2 regions of the Planococcus sp. TJ-302 genome follow, and region 2 is predicted to be linked to the other one. Evidence: predicted binding sites of a transcription regulator. Region 2 holds the regulator's gene; the other holds the start of a gene.
What was found. Region 2 encodes NrdR, which represses ribonucleotide reductase genes. Its sites were predicted from a motif close to AACACNATATATNGTGTT; they were not measured.
Positions count from the first base shown of each region.

Region 1: a site for NrdR is predicted at 2,526-2,543, ahead of AC4EHB_RS01800 (vitamin B12-dependent ribonucleotide reductase). Genes of this name have one in related genera too.

Region 1 is NZ_JBZDOI010000001.1:338,304-345,718, reverse strand. Features, by position in the region: gene AC4EHB_RS01800 (vitamin B12-dependent ribonucleotide reductase) at 1-2,493, opposite strand, end outside; gene AC4EHB_RS01795 (lipoate--protein ligase family protein) at 2,683-3,462, opposite strand; gene AC4EHB_RS01790 (rhodanese-like domain-containing protein) at 3,619-4,002, shown strand; gene AC4EHB_RS01785 (AAA family ATPase) at 4,075-5,349, shown strand; gene gcvPB (aminomethyl-transferring glycine dehydrogenase subunit GcvPB) at 5,419-6,882, opposite strand; gene gcvPA (aminomethyl-transferring glycine dehydrogenase subunit GcvPA) at 6,875-7,415, opposite strand, start outside.
Region 2 is NZ_JBZDOI010000001.1:126,870-134,284, forward strand. Features, by position in the region: gene polA (DNA polymerase I) at 1-90, shown strand, start outside; gene mutM (bifunctional DNA-formamidopyrimidine glycosylase/DNA-(apurinic or apyrimidinic site) lyase) at 106-975, shown strand; gene coaE (dephospho-CoA kinase) at 985-1,590, shown strand; gene AC4EHB_RS00715 (glyceraldehyde-3-phosphate dehydrogenase) at 1,691-2,707, shown strand; gene speD (adenosylmethionine decarboxylase) at 3,019-3,402, shown strand; gene nrdR (transcriptional regulator NrdR) at 3,861-4,337, shown strand; gene AC4EHB_RS00730 (replication initiation and membrane attachment family protein) at 4,349-5,719, shown strand; gene dnaI (primosomal protein DnaI) at 5,720-6,655, shown strand; gene thrS (threonine--tRNA ligase) at 7,383-7,415, shown strand, end outside.

The DNA.
Region 1 (7,415 bases), 210 kb from region 2:
AGTCCCTTGGCGGCAGACTGGGCAAGTATCGCCCACTTCAGAGCCGATCGAGACGTTCGTTGAACGCAGATCTTGGATGGTATCAATAAGAACGATTGGACGCTTGCCTTTCACTTCTTCTTGATGCGGTTCTTCGAATGTGTTGTCCTCCGCTTTCAGAGTCAATACTTGCGAGTCACGGCTGCCATCGACATAGACGGTCCCGCCTTTCGCGCCGCCTTTGTAAAGACGCTCGTAGACGCCTTCAACTTGCTCCACTGTGTAGCCGCGCGGTGCATTGACCGTTTTGGAGATGGACGAATCAATCCAGCGCTGGATGATGCATTGCACATCCGCATGCGCTTCCGGAGCCAAGTCCATGGAGGTGACAAACGCTTTCGGAAGATTTTCTTCGTCCGCTTCCGGATTGTTTTTCAAGTATTCACGTACGATATCAGCTTTTACCTCGATAAATTTACCAAGGCGGCCGCTGCGGTAATAGGTGAATGAATAATATGGCTCCAGGCCGGTCGATACGCCGACCATCGTGCCCGTTGAACCCGTAGGTGCCACTGTCAGCAAATGCGAGTTGCGGATGCCATTTTCAAGGATGCCTGCACGGATTTCTTCCGGCATGTCTTGCATAAAGCCTGTTTCTGTAAACGCTTTGCGCAGCGCTGCTGTTTCTTCATCGGTTTTGCCGATCAAGAATGGGAAGCTTCCGCGTTCTGACGCCAATTCAACCGATTCTTCGTATGCCGCTGCTGCAATGGTCTTGAAGATTTCATCGACCAACTCGTTGCCTTCAGGCGAGCCGTATTCTTTGTCGCAATAAATCAACAGATCCGCAAGCCCCATAACTCCAAGGCCGACACGCCGTTCGCCAAGCGCCTGCACCCGGTTTTCTTCAAGGAAGTAAGGTGTAGCGTCAATAACGTTGTCCTGCATGCGGACACCGACTTTGACCGTTTCTTTCAACGCTTTAAAATCGACTCTTTTCGTTTTCGCATCTGCGAATTGCGCCAAGTTGACAGCTGCCAAGTTGCACACTGAATATGGTGCTAACGGCTGTTCGCCGCACGGGTTTGTTGCTACGACTTTTTGGCCGTAAGCTGTTGCGTTCGTTTTCGCATTGGCGTTGTCGATGAAGAAAATGCCTGGCTCTGCGGAATACGTCGCACAAACGTTGATGAGGTTCCATAGCTCGCGCGCTTTCATTGTGCGGTAGACACGCACTTTATGGCCCAAACGCTCCCATTCGCGTACGTCTCCGACTTCTTGCCATTTTTCGTTATAGACGGCCATTTCTTCTTTCGAGTACGATTCAACTGCCGGGAATCGCAAATCGAAATCTGCGTCCCTTTCGACCGCTTTCATGAAATCGTCCGTCAAGGTTACTGAAATATTCGCACCTGTCAGGAATTCTTCGTTATGGACCGTATAAGTACCGCCATCGCGCAGCTTTGTTTCAGCATCGCGCATGATTTTTTCATTGAAGCCGCCCATTCCAGGAATCGCGCGGTAATTCAGGATTCCTTGATACATCGCGTCTTCTTGTTCTGTCAGCGCTTTGAACTTCAATTTTTCATGGGCAAGTTTTTTAATCGTTTCGTCTTCTGTGTTTTCGATCAAGTAGCGGAGAATCCGCGGGTTCTGCATTTTTGAAATGATGAACTCCGCGATATCCGGATGCCAGTCAGCAAGCATGATCATCTGCGCACCGCGGCGCGATCCGCCTTGCTCGACAAGATGAGTCAATTTCGCGATATCGTCCAGCCATGAAACAGAGCCGGAAGATTTGCCGTTGACGCCTCTCGCCAATGTATTGCGCGGACGAAGCGTCGAGCCGTTCGTGCCGACGCCTCCTCCGCGGCTCATGATTTCCATCACTTGCTTGCGGTGGTCGGAAATTCCTTCGCGCGAATCAGCGACGAAAGGCATCACGTAGCAATTGAAATACGTAACATCTGTTCCGGCACCCGCTCCGTATAGAACGCGCCCTGCAGGAATGAATTTCAGCCCGACAAGCTGCTCGTAGAATTTATTGAACCAATGCTCACGCTTTTCGGGAGTCGTTTCAACAGACGCCAGGCCCGTTGCGTTGCGTTTCGCGATTTGTTCGTAATACACTTCCAGAGGTTTTTCGATGACATCAAGGCTGCGGTTGACGATGCCGGCTTCCATTTCTTCCGGTTTGTCGATTGCGCTGCGGTAATCTTCCTCGATCCAAATTTGCGCCGTGTTAGCCGCTTTGTCGACGGAAACGATGAAACCGAGTCCGCGGGCTGGGAATTTCGGATCTTGCTTGACGGTCAATACGACAAAGTCGCCTGCTTTGAGCGTCTTTTTCTCCGTATCCTTAAAAGAATAGCGGTCGATCATCACGAGGCGAGATACCCCTTTATGTGTCGTTTTCATGTCCGGAGTGATTGCATGGACTTGAGGGAACGACTGGATATCGCTATTCAACGACACCGGATTTAATGAATATTTTTTTTGAGTGGCAGAAACCATTTGACATTTCCTCCTTCATATTATATGGAGTAAACACTATATATAGTATTATTACATTTCCCATCCTACTATATATTGAAACGTCACTGCAATAACAAAATTTTGCTGGTTTTTCCATGAGACGTCTCAAAGCTGAATGTGCAACGGTTTCTGCCAAAACCGACGCTCCAAAATGAGTCTTTAGTCTCCTTAGGTGCGAAAATTCCAATCGTCATTTGCGTAGCGTTTTTCTTCGATTTTTTTCACTTCGGCGAGCTGGCTTTCCGACAAATGGTAAGGCGCCAATCGGATCGCTAAAGCCTTCTCGAATCCGGCTTTGAACACTGGAACACATTGCTCCGCGGTGACGCCGTCCTCAAGCAGCGAATTGATCGATACTGCTTTTACCGGAATTTTTTTGCGCATCCGCTCTTTTGAAGCTTCATCTTTGAACTTGAACACCGATAATAATTTTTCCGCATCCAAATCGATCAAGATCGCACCATGCTGCAGGATTACGCCTTTTTGGCGCGTCTGTGCACTGCCCGCCACCTTTTTGCCGGCAACGACCATTTCATACCAGCTTGGTGCGTCAAAACATACCGCACTTTTCGGTTTTTTCAAATCCGCTATTTCATTTTCGCTTTCGGGAATCGAAAAATAGGCGTCGAGCCCCAAATTTCTGAAGCCTTCCAATAATCCCTCGCTGAGCACCCTATAGGCCGCTGTCACCGTCTCCGGCATATCCGGATAGGCTTCGCTCACAATAATGCTGTACGTCAGCTCATGCTCGTGCAGCACGCCTCTGCCGCCGGTCGGACGGCGCACAAAGCCAAGGCCGAGTCTTTTCACGGCCTCCATGTCGATTTCCTGCTCGACTTTCTGGAAATAGCCGATTGACAGCGCAGCCGGCTCCCAACCGTAAAATCGGATAACCGGTGGAATCAGTCCTTCACTATGCCAATTCAGCAGCGCTTCATCGAGCGCCATATTAAAAGAAGCCGGCGCTTTGCCGGTATCGATGAATAACCATTCTTGAAAATTCACAAGATCGCCCCCTAAATTCTTTAATTAGTGTAACATTGCCATTGAATAAGAGTCACTTCATCTTTTATAATAAAGAGAGAATAGAAAGGGGCAAGAACATTGGATTTTCTTTACATCACTTTAGGCGTCGTAGTTGCAGTGCTCATCTTTGCTGCAATTTCATATTTCCGCATCAAGAAAGCCGTAACCACATTGACACAAGAACAATTTATCGAAGGCTACCGCAAAGCGCAGCTGATCGATGTACGTGAAGCGAAAGATTTTGCAAACGGCCATATCCTTGGTGCGCGCAATATCCCGCAAACACAATTGAACCAGCGCTACAAAGAAATCCGCGCTGACAAACCCGTTTACATTTATGACCAGAACGGTGTACGCAGCGGCCGCGTCGGTTTGTTCCTGAAGAAAAAAGGCTACGACCAATTATACCAACTACAAGGCGGCTTCAAGCAATGGAGCGGCAAGGTCAAAATCAAACAATAGTTTAGAGCCTTTCCCGCGTGTGGAAAGGCTTTTTTCAATCGCTGGGCCCATTATATGAATTGGAGGAAAAACATGTTACCTAAAATTTTATTTCCCCACGGGGAAAGCCTGCGTGAAACTTTGCCGCATTATGCAGAAATTGCGGCGATTTCCGAAAAAGCATTGGCAGCGCTCGATGGACATTCTGAAGGGCCTTGGTTCCACATCGACATCGAGGATACAATTACACAGCTCCATACCCACCTGATTGATCTTATGGAAAAGGGCAGCTTGCAATTCGAGACGCTGGGTTTCTTGTATCAAGCCCGTCCGCTCGGCAAAATTGCCAGCACTGAAGAAGATGATCAAAGCGGCAGCCTTAGAGTCCGGCTGAGTTTCGAAAACCGTCTGGTCTATTTTCCCGAATTTGATGTAGCGCTATCGCAATACCCCATTTTCACTGCTGCTGAAAATGCCTGGCCAGAATTCCAGTGTTTCGCAAAATCAGAACAAGCCACACTCGCTTTCCTAGAAGCCATGAATGATTTGCTGCGGCTCGAATTGATGAACAGCATCACTTTTCTTGTTGATACCGATGATGGTGTCAAACGCCGAAATTATGGAGAGATGGCCATTGTCAACCGTGATGACGTCATACTCGAAGCTGGGGTCAAGAAGGACATTTTCCGCTCGATCGATGAATTCTTCCGGGAAGACGGCGTATTCTTCAAAGAATACGGAGTTCCTTACAAACGGGGCATTTTGCTTTATGGCGCGCCCGGCAACGGCAAAACGACACTGGTGAAGTCAATCACCGGTTCTACTGAAGCGCCTGTCGTTTACTGGCAGATCACCGAGTTTACTTCCAGCTATACCGTTCAGGAAGTTTTCAGTACAGTGTCGCGTCTCGCTCCCGCCATTCTGGTCATCGAGGATATCGACTCGATGCCCGAGTTTACACGATCCGTGTTTCTCAATACACTCGACGGCACACAATCGCGCGAGGGACTCTTTATCATCGGGACGACAAATTACCCGGAACGAATCGATCCAGCTCTTATAAACCGTGCTGGACGCTTTGATCGAGCTTATGAGATCCCTTCGCCTGACAAAAAGCTGCGCAAGCAATATTTGAAGAAGCTTGACGTCAAGTCGATTTTCACTCCAGAACAACTAGAGGATATGGCCAAGCTTTCAAAAGGCTTATCGATTTCCCAACTAAACGAACTGTATATGTCTGCTGCCTTGAACTGGCATTATGAAGGGGAAACGAAATATGGAGAACGCATCCAAGAACTTCAGAAGCAAAGCAGACGATCTGCAAAAAACGATTGGGATGATGCTGATTCGCCAATCGGTTTCTACTAAACAAGCACCCGATATTGCTAAAAAAAGCCCGCCTGCGAAATTTCGCAGGCGGGCTTTTCCTATATTGTTTTATTCAGCTTTCGTGTAGCGGAGAACCGGTTTACGGGCAGCCTGTGTTTCATCTAGGCGCTTGATCACCGTCGTGTGCGGTGCGTTCTGCACGATTTCCGGATTGTCTTCGACTTCCTTGGCAATCTGGATCATCGCATCAATAAACGCATCCAAAGTCTCTTTTGACTCGGTCTCAGTCGGCTCGATCATCATGCCTTCCTCGACGTTCAATGGGAAATAGATCGTCGGCGGGTGGTAGCCGAAGTCCAGCAAGCGTTTTGCCATATCCAAAGTGCGCACGCCCAATTTTTTCTGGCGGCGGCCGCTCAAGACAAATTCATGCTTGCAATGGCGGTCGTATGGCAAATCGAAGAATGGCTGCAGCTTGCGCATCATATAGTTTGCGTTCAATACCGCATATTCGGTCACGGCTTTCAAGCCATCCGGCCCCATTGAGCGGATGTACGTGTAAGCACGAACGTTGATGCCGAAGTTGCCGTAGAACGGTTTTACGCGTCCGATGGTTTCCGGGCGGTTATAGTCGAACGTATAAGCATCATTTGTTTTAACCAGCACTGGGCTTGGCAAATATGGAATCAAATCTTTATGGACGCCGACTGGCCCAGATCCTGGTCCACCGCCGCCATGTGGTCCTGTGAATGTTTTATGCAAATTCAAATGGACAACATCAAAGCCCATGTCGCCAGGGCGCGCTTTTGACATAACGGCATTCAAGTTCGCGCCGTCATAGTAAAGTTTCCCGCCGACTTCGTGGATGATGGCAGCCATTTCAAGAATCTGTTCTTCGAAAAGGCCCAATGTGTTCGGGTTGGTCAGCATTAAGGCTGCTGTGTCGTTCCCGACTACACGTTTCAAATCCTCCAGATCGACAAGCCCGTGTTCATTCGACTTGACCGTTACCGTTTCAAAACCGGCAACTGTAGCCGAAGCAGGATTTGTGCCGTGTGCTGAATCGGGGACGATGACTTTCGTACGGTTCATATCGCCGCGTGATTCGTGGTAAGCGCGAATCATCATCAATCCTGTCCATTCACCGTGTGCACCCGCTGCTGGCTGAAGCGTCACTTCGTCCATGCCCGTGATTTCCTTCAAATGCTCTTGAAGGTCGAACATCAATTCCATAGCTCCTTGGACGGTAGACTCGTCCTGCAAAGGATGAATATTCGCGAATCCAGGATAGCGCGCTACGGATTCATTGATTTTCGGATTGTATTTCATCGTGCAAGAACCAAGTGGATAGAAGCCTGAATCAACGCCATGGTTGCGTTTTGACAACGCCGTATAATGGCGCATGATATCAAGTTCAGATACTTCCGGCAAGTCAGCCGCTTCTTCGCGGATCAAACCCGCAGGCAGGATATCGTTCAAGTCGACTTCCGGCACGTCCAATTCTGGCAGGCTATAGCCTACGCGGCCTTCTTTCGTCATTTCAAAGATGAGTAGTTGGTTATCTTTATGCATGAGTAGCCCCCATTTCCTGCACTGCTGCAGCAAGTTCCTGCACGAATGCATCAATCTCTTCTTTTGTCCGCTGCTCGGTTACCGCGACAAGCGTATGGCCTTCAAGCTCCGGATAACTGCGCCCGAGGTCGTAGCCGCCTATTATGCCTTTTTGGAGCAAGCGTGCATTCAATTCTTTCGAAGGTGTTTGGGTTTTCACAGTCAACTCGTTGAAATGGGCTCCGTCAAAAATCACGTCAAAGCCGGCTTCTTTTAATTGCTGCTTCATATAATGTGTTTTAGTAATGTTCTGTACAGCAATTTCTTTCGCGCCTGCCTTGCCAAGAGCTGTCATAGCCACAGCAGCAGCCAATGCATTCAGTGCTTGGTTTGAACAGATATTCGAAGTCGCTTTATCGCGGCGGATGTGCTGCTCGCGCGCTTGCAGCGTCAAAACGAATCCGCGGCGTCCGTCTTCATCAACCGTTTCACCCACTAAACGCCCCGGAACTTTACGCATCAATTGTTTGGTAACAGCGAAATAGCCGCAATGC
Region 2 (7,415 bases):
GTGCCACAGGCGATGGAATCGGCCGTCACCTTGAATGTGCCGCTGAAAGTCGACTTCGCATACGGCGATACTTGGTACGATACAAAATGACGGGAGGGCTGACAGATGCCGGAACTTCCTGAAGTGGAAGGCGTCGTTCGCCAAATCCGCCCGGCCGCAGCCGGGAAAACAATCCGTGATGTTTTCGTTTCCGATACCATCCGCCTGTCAAAGGCAAATGGCAAGGAAGCAATCATCAAAAAGATGGATGCAGATGCATTTATCAGCCGGTTGGTCGGAGCGGAAATTTCCAGTGTGGAACGGCGCAGCAAATATATTTATTTCACCATGCAAAAAGACCGGGAATTTTTATTGGTCAACCATTTGGGCATGTCGGGAGCGTGGTTTTACGTCGACAGCTTGTTGTCCATTACGGAAGAAAAGTTCCGGCGCCATGTCCACGTCGTGCTGACGCTCGACGACGGCAATCTATTGGCCTACTCGGATATCCGGCGTTTCGGCGAGATGCGCTTGCTGAACGGCGAAGCGGATTTTCCGCCGCTGCTCTTAATGGCGCCTGAACCGTTCGCTGAAGAAGCGCTCGACCATTTTCTCCATATGGCGGAACGCCCAAAATACAGCGCAAAGCCGATCAAGGAAGTCATTATGGACGGGCAAGTGATTTCAGGTTGCGGTAATATCTATGCAACCGAAGCACTGTTCCGGATGAAAATCCATCCGAACCGAGCAGCGGGGCGCATCAGCCGCGCCAGGAAAATCCAGCTGTTCAAAGCGGTTGCGGCGATTCTGCTTGAAAGCATCGAGGCTGGTGGCAGCACCATTTCGGATTACCGCAACATTAACGGCGAATCAGGACGGATGCAAGACCGCTTCGGCATGTACGGCAAAAAACAATGCATGGAATGCGGCACAGCGACGAAGTCCCTTCAAATTTCGGGGCGCACTTCAGTCTACTGTCCGACTTGCCAAAAATGAGGGATTAGAATGATCATTGGGTTAACAGGAAGCATAGCGAGCGGAAAAAGCACCGTCTCGCAGATGTTGAAGGAGTTGGGCTATCCGATTGTCGACGCTGATTTAGTGGCTCGCCAAGTAGTAGAACCCGGCAGTGAAACGCTGGAAAAAATTAAGGGGGCGTTCGGTGAAGATGTCATTTTGCCGGACGGTTCGCTTGACCGCAAAAAAGTGGGGGACATCATATTCAGCGATCCGGCCAGCCGTAAACGCTTGAATGATATCATCCATCCGGCAATCCGCCAAGAAATGCTGCGCCAGCGGGCGGCGTATGTGGCAGAAGGCCAAAAAGTGGTCATCATGGATATCCCGCTGCTGTTTGAAAGCAAGCTCCAGCATTTCGTGGACAAGATCCTGGTCGTCAGTGTCACCGAGGAAAATCAGCTGAAGCGCCTCATGGAACGCAACGAGTTGTCCGAAGAGGAGTCACTTGCGCGGATTTCCTCGCAATTGCCGATGTCAGTGAAAGAAGAAGGTGCAGATGCCGTAATTTATAATAATGGCACAATAGAAGAAACGAAATGGCAGCTCAACCGCATCCTTGAAAAGTGGGATGCGGGCATATCGGAACAATAATAGCTGAAGTGAAGTTTAAGGTTCCAGTATTCGTAAAATGTGTTATACTATATAACGAATTAAAAATAAAAGTATAACTTATTTAATGGGGGACTCATAAATGACAGTTTCTATTGCGATTAACGGGTTTGGCCGCATCGGCCGTATGGTTTTCAGACAAGCTATTTTAATGGATGACATCAATATTGTAGCTGTTAATGCCGGCTATCCTGCTGCAACACTAGCGCATCTGATTAAGTATGACACAAATCACGGCACCTTCCAGGGCGAAGTCTCTCATGAAGAAGATGCATTAATTGTCAATGGAAAACGGGTTCAGCTCGTCAATGAACGTGATCCTTTACTGCTTCCTTGGAGTGAAATGGGCATCGACATCGTCATTGAAGCGACAGGCAAGTTCAATGCACGCGAAAAAGCGGCATTGCATTTGGATGCTGGAGCCAAGAAAGTCATTTTATCAGCTCCTGGCAAAAATGCCGACATCACAATTGTGATGGGCGTCAACGACGGCGCACTTGAAATCGATAAGCACGACGTTATTTCAAATGCCAGCTGCACGACTAACTGCCTTGCACCGGTAGCGAAAGTCTTGAACGATGCGTTCGGGATTGAAAACGGCTTGATGACCACCGTCCATTCTTACACGAATGACCAGAAGAACTTGGATAACCCGCATAAAGATCTCCGCCGTGCGCGTGCATGTGGCCAGTCGATCATCCCTACTTCTACGGGCGCCGCGAAAGCGCTATCATTGGTACTTCCTGAACTTGAAGGCAAACTTCATGGCATGTCGCTTCGCGTACCGACTCCAAACGTATCCTTAGTGGATCTTGTGGTGGACTTGAAGCAGGACGTGACAATAGAAGAAGTGAATGCTGCTTTCCTAGCTGCTTCCTTGAATGGCCTTGAAGGCATCTTGAGCTTAACAATGGAGCCTTTGGTGTCAATCGACTTCAACACGACCGAACAATCGGCGATCGTAGATGGATTGTCGACGATGGTGATCGGCGGCCGCAAAGTGAAAGTTCTAGCTTGGTATGATAACGAATGGGGCTACTCTGCGCGAGTGGTGGATTTAACCAAAAAAGTGGCAAAATCATTGGTTTATGCCCGATAATTAATACAAGCCGCAGCCATTGTAAAATGGCATGCGGCTTTTTCATGAAAAAAATCCCATAAAAAAATAAGGTATTTTAAGTTATTATGATTGCATTTCATATCAATACATCATATACTAACACTCGTAGTCAAAAAACGGCTACGTACTTCTTCGTTTCTGAGTGCTTGATAAGGGAGCGGACGGAGCAATATTTATTCACATGACTGCTTAAAGGGTTAGGACCTCTTTGGACTAACTTTCCCCCGTGGTAGTCAACTTTGAATATTTTGCGCACTAAAACAAAATGATATCAAAGGGGGAAACGAACCATGGAAACAATGGGACGTCACGTAATTGCAGAACTTTGGCAGTGTGATTTTGACAAATTAAACGATATGGATTTTATCGAACAAACTTTTGTTGATGCAGCACTAAAAGCCGGAGCTGAAGTCAGAGAAGTAGCTTTTCACAAATTTGCACCTCAAGGCGTAAGCGGGGTAGTCATCATTTCTGAATCGCATTTAACGATCCACAGCTTCCCGGAACATGGCTATGCTAGTATCGATGTATATACTTGCGGCGATCTTGATCCAACTATTGCAGCTAATTACATTGCAGAAGCGCTGAATTCTGGTGCTCGCGAATTTGTAGAAATTCCGCGCGGTATGGGCCCGGTCAGTGTTGAAAAGTCCAAAGTTTCAGTAAATGCATAATCCATTAACATGAACGATACGAAGCAGGGGATCTGATCCCCTGCTTTTTCTGTTTTCTTGGGATAGATGAAAATTGTTGTATGTCGCTTCGGTCGCTCAGGGCATGGCTTACACAGAAAACCAAGCAAAGAACGCTTGTCTTTCTGCTCCGCCTAGCCCTTGTTCGCGCCTTCACTGGGAAATTTTTATGAAAATAGAAAGGTTTACGTGGCTCTGCTATTTTGGAGATACTTGTGGATACGGAGCAAACTGCCGAGACGCCTGCGGGAAAGCGAGATAGCTGAGACCCTGCAGAAGCGCTAGCGACGAAGCGGCTCAGTGCTCGCCCGCGGCAAGCGAGGCAGTTTTGCGCAGTATCCACTACTCGAAATCTTTCGTTCTATCTATATCGCAACTAATGGAGCCTTAAATTTGTTATACTGGAGTTACGAGAAACAATGTTTAGGGAGAGGTCCAATATGAGATGTCCGGCTTGCCAGCATAATGGTACACGCGTAGTGGATTCGCGGCCAGTAGATGATAATAAATCCATTCGGAGGCGCAGAGAATGTGAAGCGTGCGGCTACCGTTATACGACTTTTGAAAAAGTGGAAGAAATGCCGCTGATTGTCGTGAAGAAAGATGGCTCACGTGAAGAGTTCAGCCGCGAGAAAGTTTTGCGCGGCTTGATTCGTGCTTGCGAAAAACGTCCAGTTCCTTTGGAGACACTGGAGAATCTTGTTTTTGATATTGAGAAGGAACTTCGCCGCACAGGCAATGCCGAGGTGAAATCCGAAGAAGTCGGAGAACTTGTCATGAACCGCCTTGCGGCAATTGACGAAGTGGCGTATGTCCGCTTCGCTTCGGTTTATCGTCAGTTTAAAGACATTACGGTCTTTATCGATGAATTGAAGGATTTATTGGATAAAAGCCCGAATGGCAAGAAACCCGAATAAGGTGGTGTAATATGTCTGCACTTTATAAAGAACTGCAGCCTCCGGATTCGTTTAAGATCCGGCTGCCGTACCCGTTTTCAAATTACGACCGCCAGCTTTTGACGCTTTTGTATCAGCCGATGATCGGGGCGGAAGCAACCGCTTTCTATTTGACGCTGTGGGCAGAAGGGGAAGCTCCGAGCGAAGAAACGACCCATTACGCATTAATGAACACATTGGGCATTTCAATCGCCAAGCTTTTTGAATCCCGCATCCAGCTTGAAGCGATTGGGTTGATGAAAACCTTCAAGAAAGACAACGGTCACCGGTCGTTCATCTATGAACTATGTCCGCCGCTTGACCCGAAAAATTTTTTTCAGGATCCTTTGCTGTCGATGTTCTTGTTCAGCAAGATTGGGGAATCGGCTTACCGCAAAGTGCGGGAGCGGTTCTTGAATCCGACCGATATCGGTGAAGGATTTGAAGAAGTGTCCCGCACATTCACGGACATTTTTCGTCCTGTTCATGCGAAAGCCGGCTATCCGGCGGAAACAAAAGATTTGCATGAACGCAAAAAAGGGGAGTACCAGACCGAGTCCGATTTCGATTTCAGCTTATTGCAGCAAGGTTTGTCCGAACAGCTGGTGCCGAAACGCGTCCTAACTGCTTCTATTAGGGATACCATCGGGAAGTTAGCGTATTTATACAGCTGGGGGCCGCTGGAAATGCAAAAAGTGGTTTTGCTGGCGATTGACGAAGATTATAAAATTACGGCCGAAAGCTTGAAAAAAGCGGCTTCGGAATATTATAAATTGACGGTTGCAACGACCGCGCCGCAGCTTGTCCATGTGCAGAAGGAAGAAAAGCTTCCGGAACAGCAAAACGAGCCGAGAACCCGGCAAGATGAGCTGATTCTTTATTTGGAATCGGCTGCGCCTGTAGAAGTTTTGCGGGACATCGCTAACGGCAATGAACCACTGCCTGCAGATGTCCAGTTAGCGAATCAGCTGGTTATGCAGCATGGCATGGAGCCAGCAGTTGTCAATGTGCTGCTGCAATACGTCTTGCTGCGCACCGATATGAAGTTGACGAAAGCGTACGTCGAGAAAATAGCGTCGCATTGGCTGCGCAAAAATGTCACGACTGCAAAAGAAGCGATGGAGCTTGCGCGCATTGAACATGAGCAATATGTAAAATGGAAAGCAGAAGGATCTCCGTCAGCATCATCGAAAGCACCTGCGCGCCAGAACAGAGGCAAGCCGCTGCGCGAAGAGAAACTGCCTGAATGGTTTTACACGAAAGAAGAAACGCCTGCGGCTTCCGGCCCGAAAAACGAAAGTCTGGAAATCGAGAAACAAAAGCTTCTCGCTAAATTGGCGATGAAGAAAGGGAAAGGTGATTAAATGGAGCCAATTCGCGAAACATTAAAACGCGTTGTGAACGCACCCGCTTTTTCAGAGCGCTATAACGACATGCGCAAGGAAGTGCTGGAGCATCCCGGCGTCCAAAAATTCCTGGAACAGCATTCCTCGGAAATCGACAAAAGCACGGTTGACCGCGGGCTTCACAAATTATACGAGTATATTGACCAATCCCATGACTGCCATAAATGCCCGAGCTTTGAAGGCTGCGTCAACCACTTGAAAGGGTTCGAACCGAATCTCGTGCTTGAACGCGGCACAATTGGCATTTCCTATACGGCATGCCGATTGAAAAATGCCCATGACAATAAACGCAAGGCTTCTTCGATGATCCACAGCATGTACATGCCGAAAGAGGTCATGCAAGCGACGCTCGACGAATTCGAGCCGGACGACAGCCGGATGGAATCATTCCGCGCGGTCGGCAAGTTCCTGGATGAAACGACTGGACCGGGCCACATGCCGGAAAAAGGCTTGTACCTCTATGGCAAGTTCGGCGTCGGCAAATCCTATTTGCTGAGTGCTGTCGCCAATGAACTTGCGGATATGGACATCCGCTCGGTCTTGGTTTTCGTGCCAGAATTCATGCGCGAAATGAAACAGGCAATCGGGGACCAGACGCTGCAAGAGAAAGTCGATTACGTCAAAAAAGCCGATGTTCTAATGCTTGATGATATTGGAGCAGAAGCGATGTCGAGCTGGACGCGCGACGAAGTCCTCGGCACCATCCTGCATTACCGCATGGCAGAGAAACTGCCGACGTTCATGACGTCGAACTTCAGCTATTCTGAATTGCAGCACCATCTCACTTATTCCCAGCGCGGCGAAAAAGAAGATTTAAAAGCTGCGCGCGTCATGGAACGAATCCGTGCCTTGACGACCCCAGTGAAGCTGGACGGCAAAAACCGTAGAAATTGACATTTCGGCTATTGCATTTTCATAATTTACACAGTATAGTAAAAACAATCGAAATATGAATTAACATGCGTTGACAAGGACAATAGCGGACTGTACGACTTTCAGAGAGAGAAGCCCTGGCTGCAAGCTTCTTAAGTACCGGCAAGACGCTTACCCCCTTAGAGCAGCAGCTGTGAACTTTTTTAGTAGCAGCTGACGGTACCGGCCCGTTAGCCGATGCAGAGCTTCGTTCCGCACAGAATTTTTTCTGGCCGGAATAGAAGAAGGGTGGAACCACGAACAGAGCTTCGTCCCTTTGGGATGAGGCTTTTTTGTGTTGAAAAGTAGAAAAGCGAAAGTGCCCGGTTAGTCCCGACAAACGCTGGATAGGCTGAAGCGACTCGAGGGGTTGGGCACTGCAGCTAGACAAGAAAAGCGGAAACGGCCGTTATGCTCCGACCGGCGTAAGATGAACTTCCGAAGCGGCGTTTTTTGCCGCACAGGAAGGCAGCTTACGACCCGAGGTGCAGGCAGTTGCAGCTAGACAAGAAAAGCGGAAACGGCCGTTATGCTCCGACCGGCGTAAGATGAACTTCCGAAGTGGCGCATTTTGCCGCACAGGAAGGGCAGCTTACGACCCGAGGAGCAGGCCGGTGCAGCTAAACAAGAAAAGCGGAAACGCAAGCACCTGTTCAGACCCTGTGAATCCAGGTGCTTCAGCGACAACAGAGAAAAAGGAGAGATTGGCATGGCAGACATGATTCAACTAAAATTCCCGGAC